3 regions of the Enterococcus hirae ATCC 9790 genome follow, and region 3 is predicted to be linked to each of the others. Evidence: predicted binding sites of a transcription regulator. Region 3 holds the regulator's gene; each other region holds the start of a gene.

Region 1 (3,216 bases), 410 kb from region 3:
TCCACATGTTTGCTAATAACCTTTGCGTATGTCGTTCCTCAAAATAATAGGCTCCCGCCTCATTTTGAATCGCTGCACACACATAATAGACATCTTTTGGTTTGGCTTTCTTTGTTTTTACTGGAAACGAGGTTTGCTCATTTTTTTTGTAAGCTAAGCAAAATGATTGGATCGGACATGATTCACAATTAGGTGAAGTAGGTGTACAAATGGCCGATCCTAGATCCATCATTGCTTGGTTAAACTCACCAGGATGCTTTTCATCAATGATCTTACGCATCGCCTCATCAAAAATTTTCCGACTAGAAGCTTTGGCGATGTCAGCTTCAATACAAAATAAGCGACTCACGACTCTCATGACATTCCCGTCGATTGCTGGTTCTGGCAAACCAAAAGCAATACTTGAAATAGCGCCTGTAGTATAAGGGCCAATCCCTTTCAATGAACTGATTTCTTCTGGTGTTTGCGGCATACGTCCATCAAATTCTGTCATGATCTGTTGGGCAGCAGCTTGGATATTTCGAACGCGAGAATAATACCCCAATCCTTCCCAAGCCTTTAAAAGTTTTTCTTCTGGTGCCGCAGCTAACGCTTCAATAGTCGGAAACCATTCCATAAAGCGATAAAAATAAGCAATTACCGTATCTACACGGGTTTGTTGAAGCATGATTTCAGAAATCCAGATACGATAAGGATCACGATCATAGCGCCAAGGTAGATTGCGTTTTTCTTTTTCGTACCAGCCAACAAATTGCGTTTGAAACTGTGCGATTTCCTCTTCCGTCCATTTTTCCCATTCTTTATTCACTTGCTTCTTCCTTTTCTACGATAAATCGTTGGATCATTTCTAAATCAAATCCTTTTTGATATAAGCTTTGTTTGATTTTTAAATTACGTTTTTTCGGTTCAAATCTCTCATTTTTACGCCATAACTTGTCTCCTTGTGAAACTAATGCTTCATATTCAGCGTCTTCATCCGTTTCTTGTGGTAAATGGGCGATGGCTTGTTGGATCGCCTCTTGGGTGAATCCCTTTGTCATCAAGTTTTGTTGAATTTTTCTAAAAAGTTCTTTATGACTTTTCCCATGATTTTTATTGAATAATTTTTCTGCCGTTTGCGATGCTATCGCTATTTGTTCTTCTTCTGGATATTGCAACAGTGCCTGCTCGATGATTTCCGGTTTCAAACCCTTTTGTTGTAATTGCTGAGCTATTTTTTTTGGTCCTTTGTCACTTAGTCGTACATTTGTCCGCACGTAGCTTTCACCATAGACGAGGTCATTGATCAAATCTAATTCCTTTAAACGATCCACGATCTTATTACGGTCAGCTAGTTCAATCTCTTTTTCTTTCAAATAAGTTCTAATTTCTTTTTCCGAACGCAATTGATAACTTAGATAATTGAGCGCTTGTTGGAGACCAAAGTCAAACCCACTACTTTTCTTGATTTCCTCAATTGTTTCTTCTGTTAATTCTTGTCCCTTTAACAAGCGGTAACGCACCAAGATATCTTCTGAAACCTTCAAAGAATCTCCTTCAGATAATTCGACTTGATAAAATGGACCTTTGCCTTTACTGATCCTAGTAACTGTTATCATTGAGTTACCTCCTCGAACGTATATTCTTATCATAACATAGAAAATCCCCATCGCTATTAATAATATGTTAGAATAAAACCACACTATTAGAAAAAAGGAAGATACTTATGACAGAAACCATTGTCAAAAACGGCCAAACCATCCCTTTAAAAATCAAACGACTGGGTATCAACGGTGAAGGGATCGGTTATTTCAAACGTTTGATCATCTTTGTCCCTTATGCACTGCCCAAAGAAGAAGTTCTTGTCAAGATCACGAAAGCAACACCTCGCTATGCGGAAGCTCGGTTAATCAAAGTCAAAAAGCAAAGCAAGGATCGAGTGGTGGCGCCTTGTCCAGTGTATTATGAATGTGGTGGCTGTCAGCTTCAACATTTAGCATATCAGGCGCAACTTGATTTCAAAAAAGATTTGCTTATGCAAGCGCTAGAAAAATTCAAACCGGCTGGCTTTCGTTCTTACAAATTACGTCCAACGATTGGCATGGAAGAACCATGGCATTACCGAAACAAAGCACAATTCCAATTAAGAAAAAATAAGAAAACACAACAAATCGAAGCTGGGCTATATCAAGCAAATTCCCATGAACTTGTGCCATTAATCGATTGCTTAGTTCAAGAACCACAGACACAGAAAGTGATGAATACGGTCGTCGAGTTATTGAATAAGTATGACCTTCCTATCTATGATGAACGGAGCAACAGTGGCATTTTTCGGACGATCATGGTACGTGTTGGAATAAAAACGGGTGAATTACAAGTTGTATTTATTACTCGTAGTCAAAAATTTCCACAAAAAAATGCAATCATCCGTGACATTAACCAACAATTGCCAGAGGTTGTTTCAATCATGCAAAATGTTCAACCTGCTAAAACTTCTCTCGTAATGGGCGATGAAACAATCCACCTTTGGGGAAAAGATGCTATTGAAGAACATCTCAATGAAGTTACTTTTGATCTCTCACCACGAGCTTTTTTCCAGTTGAATCCGCAACAAACAGAAGTCCTTTATAATGAAGGAATCAAAGCACTCGCGATCCAACCAAATGAAACGATCGTAGATGCTTACTGTGGTGTGGGAACGATTGGTTTAAGTGTAGCAAAACAAGCGAGAGAAATCCGTGGAATGGATGTGATTCCTCAGGCTATTGATGATGCACGTAAAAACGCTCAACGTTTAGGGTATACTAATACCCATTATGAAGTTGGAACTGCTGAAGAATTATTACCAAAATGGCTTGAAGAAGGATTTGAACCAGATGGGATCATTGTCGATCCCCCTCGTACAGGGCTTGATCCCCAGTTGATTCAATCGATCCTCAACTATCCGCCAACGAAATTAGTATATATTTCCTGCAACGTCTCAACCTTAGCACGAGATCTGGGACAATTAAGTAAGAAATTCAAAGTGGAATATTTGCAGTCAGTGGATATGTTTCCCCAAACGGCTCGATGTGAAGTCGTTGTAAAATTGACTAGAAGATCAAGTGTTACCAGCAAAAACTAGCTGAACTTTTTTCGGTACTTTTTCTGCTCGTCTGACTTAACTCAACCTAAGTAAATAAAAAACATCCAAAACACAGCTCTGTGTTTTGGATGTTTTTGTTATGCAATAGTTCA
Region 2 (3,216 bases), 970 kb from region 3:
TTTTACCTGATAAAAACTCCAATTTACCCACTAAATAGTCGCAGGAGAATGCTGAAAATACCATAGAAAAGTATCAACAGCATGTCCGGCTTCTACTTCTATAATCAAACGAGCCCAAAAGTGAGCTGAAATTGTTCTTTATTTTGAAATTTGCCCGCTCTTACAATCGTTTTTGTCCGTCTAACTTTTGGATCTCAGTAATATCTTGCGTGACTTCTAAGCACCCAAGATAATCACCTGTCTCATTTTTTAAAGCAAAGTAGCGAATATAAATTTTCCGTCCTCTCATATCAATCCAAAATTCTGCTGAATCCCTTGTTCCTGTACGGAAATCGTCAAGTATTTGTTGGACAAGATGCATGCTTTTTGGTGGATGACAGTTGACGACTTCACGACCAATGACAGAAGTAGTTCTTGGAAAGACCCGTTTCTTTCCTTCTGAGAAGAAACGAACCCGATCCTCATGATCAACAAATGTCAAATCCACAGGCAACACTTGAAACAAGGCAACTAATTGCTCCAACTGTAACGCTCCTGTCGGAAATTGCACAACTAAATCAGTCATAGGTGCTGTTTCGTCTTGAACTGCCTCTGACGTAAACTCTTCGATCCCAAGACCAGCAGCAATACCATCGGTCGTTTCTTTAGCTTTTTTAATGGCTAATTGACGAGCTGGTTCCCGTTCGCTTTCTTTTTCGAGTGATTCTTGGCTTGGCTTCCATGGAAGTGGTTCAGGGATAAACGCAAAACCGATATCAAAGCTGTCATGAGCGATTTGTTCCCAATCTTTAAGGCTAAACACATCTAAGGTCATGGGTACCATGATCTCCTCTTCCTTAAAAATCATCTCTTCAACTTCTGTTTTTACTGCTTCCCATTTTTCGGATAGCGGATTATAAGCCGCTTTGTCTGTAGCTAAATAAGCATTCAGCGCTTTGATCATTTCACGGATATCATCATCTACACCCCACATCACTTTAGGTGGGGCTGAGATTCCGTATTTTTCCATATAAGAAAAGATCAACGTTTCTTTTCGTGCATAATGCTTGTCGATCTGCAATAAATCAGTCAAAGCGTGTTGCAATCGTTCCTTTTGTGACCAATCTCCTTTAGCCATTTTTGCCAATAACCCGTCAATTTCATCCGTCAGTAACGACTGCAACACTTGGTTTTCTAACTTTAAGGTATGGATCGGGTGTCCTGGTTGTGCGTGTTCATAATTGGAATGATGGATCTCATTGATCGCTCCTTTAAAAACAGCTGCATGGATATTACATAACTTTTGGATTTCTGACGGATCAAGACCGCTTTGAATCAATGCTTTTTCCGCAGCAGTGATTTCTGTAACATCGACTCCCTCAAATTCTTCATTGAACAATCGTTTTGCTTCTTCAAAAGAACCACCTTTATGTAAAAGTGACAGGATTTCAACAATCCGTTCTTGTCGTTGATTCGTGGGTTTCATTTTACCAATCCTTTCACAATAAATCCTGATGTTTCAAAAGCAGTAACAATTTGTTCTAAAGGAATTTTTTTCATTTGAGCCCCTTTAGGAATCGTCATATAGCGACCAGCAGTTTGCAACATCCCAGGTTGGTTGATGGCATTAAATCCTAGCTCTGACATGATTTGTTTGACTTCTGGATATTCAGTAACTAATTCAAATAATGTTTTGGAAAAATCGATTTCTCTCATTTTACTTCCTCCTTCATTGAGAATCGTTCTCATTCGATCGGATTCATTATAAACGATTTTGTGCACTTTTACACGATAATTTCAAAGCAAATCTTTTTTACCATTCTAACGATGAGTATACCTAGGCTCATTCTTTTTTTGAGAGTAAAACTTATTAATGACTTTCTGATCAGCAAAAAATAAAATAACATTTTTTATTAAACGAGGAGGTCATCTAGCAATTTTTTCTTTCAATCTAATTTTGCTCCAGATACTACCTATTTCTCTAAACGATAAAAAGACAAATGTCTTCTTTTCTATTATTTTTTTACCCATTCCATCACGTTTTTTCGTTGACACAAAACGCGAACATGTGTTCTAATCAATAGGAAGAGGTGGCGAATATGATTCGAAATCAAAATCCAGTCTTTGATTACACAAAAGAACCTTCGAGAGATATTCTTTGCATCGATTGTAAGTCGTTTTATGCTTCTGTTGAGTGTGCCGAACGTCATTTAGATCCTCTAACAACCAAACTCGTCGTCATGTCCTATCCGTCAGGGAAAACCGATGAACGAGGTAGTGGCTTGATCTTAGCTGCTAGTCCAGCTGCAAAAAAAGCCTATCATATTACAAATATCAGTCGAGCAAGGGATTTACCCTTTCCCTATCCCGACGATCTTTATATGGTCCCTCCACGAATGGCTTACTACATGAAAAAAAATACCGAAATAAATGCTATTTATAAAAAGTACGTGGATGAAGAGAATCACCATGTCTATTCTGTTGATGAAAGCTTTCTTGATGTCACCAACAGCTTGAAACTTTTTAAAGTCAAAAGTGCTTGGGAATTAGCTGAAATCATCTACCGGGATGTCTACCAACAAACAGGAATCCATACAACTATTGGGATTGGTGATAACCCACTACTAGCTAAGTTAGCGTTGGATAACGGTTCTAAAGGAAAAGAGCGAATGGCCGAATGGCGCTATGCAGATGTAGCAGACAATGTTTGGCGTATTCCTTCTCTCACCGATTTTTGGGGAATTGGTCATCAGACAGCGAAACGGCTCAAACGACTGGGGATTCATTCTGTTTATGATTTAGCTCATGCGGATTATTACCAATTAAAAGAAAAATTCGGAGTGATTGGCACCCAGCTTTTTGCCCATGCTTGGGGAATTGATCGAAGTTTTTTAGGAGAAGACTATACCCCCAAATCAAAAAGTATTGGGAATAGTCAAATTTTGAATCGTGATTATACAAGGCGTGAAGAACTTGAAATCGTTCTTAAAGAAATGGCTGATCAAGTCGGAACTCGTCTGCGGCGTGAACATGCGAAAGCGCAAGTTGTTAGCTTGTGGATGGGCTACTCTTTAGGTTATCGAGATCGTCTAGGGAAAACTGGATTTCATCAACAACTAAAAGTGGAGCCGACAAATTCTAGTCATGAACTCAGTCTCATTTTATTGAATCTTTTTCGTAAACATTACCAGCATCAAGACATTCGCAGTGTCGGTGTCAACTGCTCCAAACTAATTT
Region 3 (3,216 bases):
TTTGAATCATACAATACGATCAATTTACCTAATTTCATGTGAGCAGCCATTGAACTTGCTTCTTGCGAAACGCCTTCCATCAAGTCGCCGTCGCCACAAAGAGAATAAGTATAGTGATCTACCACTTTGAAGTTTTCTCTGTTATATGTTGCTGCCAAGTGAGCTTCTGCCATTGCCATACCTACAGCCATAGCGATTCCTTGTCCTAACGGTCCAGTTGTTGCTTCTACTCCGTCAGTATGATTGACCTCTGGATGTCCAGGTGTTTTTGAATCCCATTGACGGAATTGTTTTAAGTCATCGATTGTGACTTGATAACCTGATAAATGTAGTAAGCTGTATAACATTGCCGAACCATGTCCTGCGGATAAGACAAAACGGTCACGGTCAACCCAATTTTTTGAAGTCGTTGGGTTCACTTTCAAATGTTTCGTCCAGAGTGCATATGCCATTGGGGCTGCCCCCATTGGTAACCCTGGGTGTCCAGAATTTGCCTTTTGAACTGCTTCAATACTTAATGTACGGATCGTGTTAACGCCAAGTTGGTCGATTTTGTCGAACAAAATAACCCCTCCTATTAATTTAGGTTTTTTTACCTTTATTTCTTACTTACTAATTTTATTAGATACGTCTAGAAAAAGCAATGTTTTTTAGTAATTATTACTGAAACTTATTTCCTCGACGATGTAAGCCTTTTTCACGTTGGATTTCTTTCAATTTTTCTGGAGTGACATCGTTACCTTCTGGATCAACGATTTTCATCCCTTCGATATGGTGTCGCATCCCAGAACGAAAAGCAGACAGATACTCTTCTCTTAACGCCAATTGTTCTTTTTCTTCGTCAGCTGTTAAGCCTTCTGTTTTCTTTTTTTGGGCCAGTTCGTTGATGCGGGTAATTTTTTCCGGTGATAACATAGCAAGTCCTCCTTTTTACTCTACTTCATATTATATAAAAATCACGAAAAAAACAACTAGTATAAAATATTTTAAATACGAACATTTGTTTGAAAGAAGTAGTTTTATGTGGTACTATTTAATTATTAATTGAAAGAAGGTGTACTCTGTGGCCCGACAAACCGAAACCAGACAAATCGAAGTCTTACGATATATCCACGAGCAAGTTTCCCAAAAAGGCTACCCACCAACTGTTCGGGAGATCGGAGAAGCGGTTCAGCTTTCTTCTACCTCCACAGTTCACGGTCATCTTGCACGATTGGAAAAAAAAGGATTTATTCAACGTGACCCTACGAAACCACGTGCAATCGAATTAACAAAACAAGGATTAGCCAAAATAGGGGTAAAACCTTCCACGATTCCAGTGCTTGGTGTGGTCACTGCAGGTGAACCGATTTTAGCAGTTGAAGATGCGTCCGATTTCTTTCCGATCCCTCCTAACCTTTCTTCTGAAGATGGAAGCTTGTTCATGTTGACGATCCGCGGAGAAAGTATGATCAATGCAGGAATTTTAGACGGAGATAATGTAATTGTCCGTAAACAAGAAACTGCCCAAAACGGGGATATCGTGATTGCAATGACCGCCGAAGATGAAGCGACTTGTAAACGATTCTATAAAGAAAAAAATCATTTTCGTTTACAACCGGAAAACGATCTTCTTGAACCGATCATTTTAGATCAAGTCTCTATTTTAGGTCGAGTCGTTGGGCTCTACCGCAGTCATATCTATTAAAGACGATTTTTTTGACTAGACTTAAGTGAAGGTCTTACTCGCATACTCATTTATTTGCAGTAACTGCTATATCTATCAATAAAGACTGAAAAACCCGGGGCAAAGTGTCTCGGGTTCTTTAATGGGCATTAAGATGGATAAACGATGATTAAGTGTCCATAAACGGCCTGAGTTTTTTCTCTTGTGCTTTCCTCACTCCTTAAATAAAATGCACCGATCTCCTACTTTTTTGTCGATCTTTGTCGTATTTCCATTTCGATTTTTTTCATTTGGTACCACTACAATCGTCATTTACCTACCATGATCTGCGGCATGATTTAGATCAAATACAGCTAACTGCTTTGAATACGGTAAATAAGCAAATGACCTGTGCTGGTTTAAAAAAATTCTGAGTATTACACACATAGATTTCGATCTTTTTTGTTCTTCCCTCTTTACAAAACGAACAAAAGTTCGTATACTAATTATACGAACTTTTGTTCGCATAAAATAATGAGGTGAGAAATCATGAAATCAATGAGACGTCTTGGCTTAGTATTAATGGTATTATTTTTAGGCATTATTATTGGTAATTTTGGTATGCGTACAGCATTGTTGATCTTTGTTCCGTTGTTTTCTTTATGGTTTATGTTGTGGGATGAAAAGAAATACCGTCAGTCTGAACGGCGTCGGATTCATGATGACACTTTTTATCCAGACTCCTATTATCGATCGAGACACTCTTGATCTTGACCCATAAAGAATCCTGAATAACGAAATAAAAAAACACATATGTAAGAGTCAGAAAACGGCTCATGCACAAAAAAGTAGTCGATTGTTCCCCCCCATCAAAAAACAATTGACTACTTTTACAAATACACCTGCACAAACTAAAAATAGTGAGCAAGCGTACTTGGGATTGCTTGACAAAAAAGAGAGTGGGACAATTAGTCAGAAAAAATCTGATTAACGTCCCACTTCTTTTTACATTTATTTTTAATGTTTATTAAGCAAAAAATCGTTTAATATTCCATCAAGGTGATCATATCATATCCTTCGATTTTTTCACGACCATCTAAGTCCATTAGTTCGATCAAGAAAGCACAGCCAACAACGACACCGCCCAATTTTTCTACTAATTCGATCGTTGCTTTGATCGTTCCCCCTGTAGCCAATAAGTCATCACAAATCAAGACTCTTTGTCCAGGTTGGATCGCGTCTTTATGGAGTGTCAATGTATCTGTACCGTATTCCAGTCCGTAAGTTACTTCGATCGTTTCACGAGGCAACTTCCCTTTTTTACGTACAGGTGCAAATCCAACTCCTAATTCGTAAGCTACAGGACAGCCAACGATGAATCCTCGCGCTTCTGGTCCTACAACCATATCGATTCTTTTTTCTTTCGCATAATCTACGATCTGTTTCGTTGCTTCTCTGTAGGCATCTCCATCAGCCATAAGGGGCGAGATGTCACGAAAAATAATTCCTTTTGCTGGATAATCAGGAATACTTGCAATATATTTTTTAAATCCACTATTTGTCTCCTCCTA

What was found. Region 3 encodes LexA, which represses DNA repair genes until DNA is damaged. Its sites were predicted from a motif close to CNAACANNTGTTNG; they were not measured.
Region 1: the regulator LexA is predicted to act here: its motif matches at 1,612-1,625, upstream of recX (recombination regulator RecX).
Region 2: the regulator LexA is predicted to act here: its motif matches at 2,041-2,054, upstream of EHR_RS02735 (Y-family DNA polymerase).

What each region holds. Positions count from the first base shown of each region.
Region 1 covers NC_018081.1:2,814,235-2,817,450, forward strand. Annotated here, with positions in the region: gene mutY (A/G-specific adenine glycosylase) at 1-808, opposite strand, end outside; gene recX (recombination regulator RecX) at 801-1,598, opposite strand; gene rlmD (23S rRNA (uracil(1939)-C(5))-methyltransferase RlmD) at 1,706-3,103, shown strand.
Region 2 covers NC_018081.1:542,129-545,344, forward strand. Annotated here, with positions in the region: gene EHR_RS02725 (DUF438 domain-containing protein) at 161-1,465, opposite strand; gene EHR_RS02730 (DUF1858 domain-containing protein) at 1,462-1,695, opposite strand; gene EHR_RS02735 (Y-family DNA polymerase) at 2,079-3,216, shown strand, end outside.
Region 3 covers NC_018081.1:2,400,605-2,403,820, forward strand. Annotated here, with positions in the region: gene tkt (transketolase) at 1-563, opposite strand, end outside; gene EHR_RS11415 (DUF896 family protein) at 661-915, opposite strand; gene lexA (transcriptional repressor LexA) at 1,064-1,687, shown strand; gene EHR_RS11425 (hypothetical protein) at 2,195-2,413, shown strand; gene EHR_RS11430 (adenine phosphoribosyltransferase) at 2,689-3,183, opposite strand; gene recJ (single-stranded-DNA-specific exonuclease RecJ) at 3,214-3,216, opposite strand, start outside.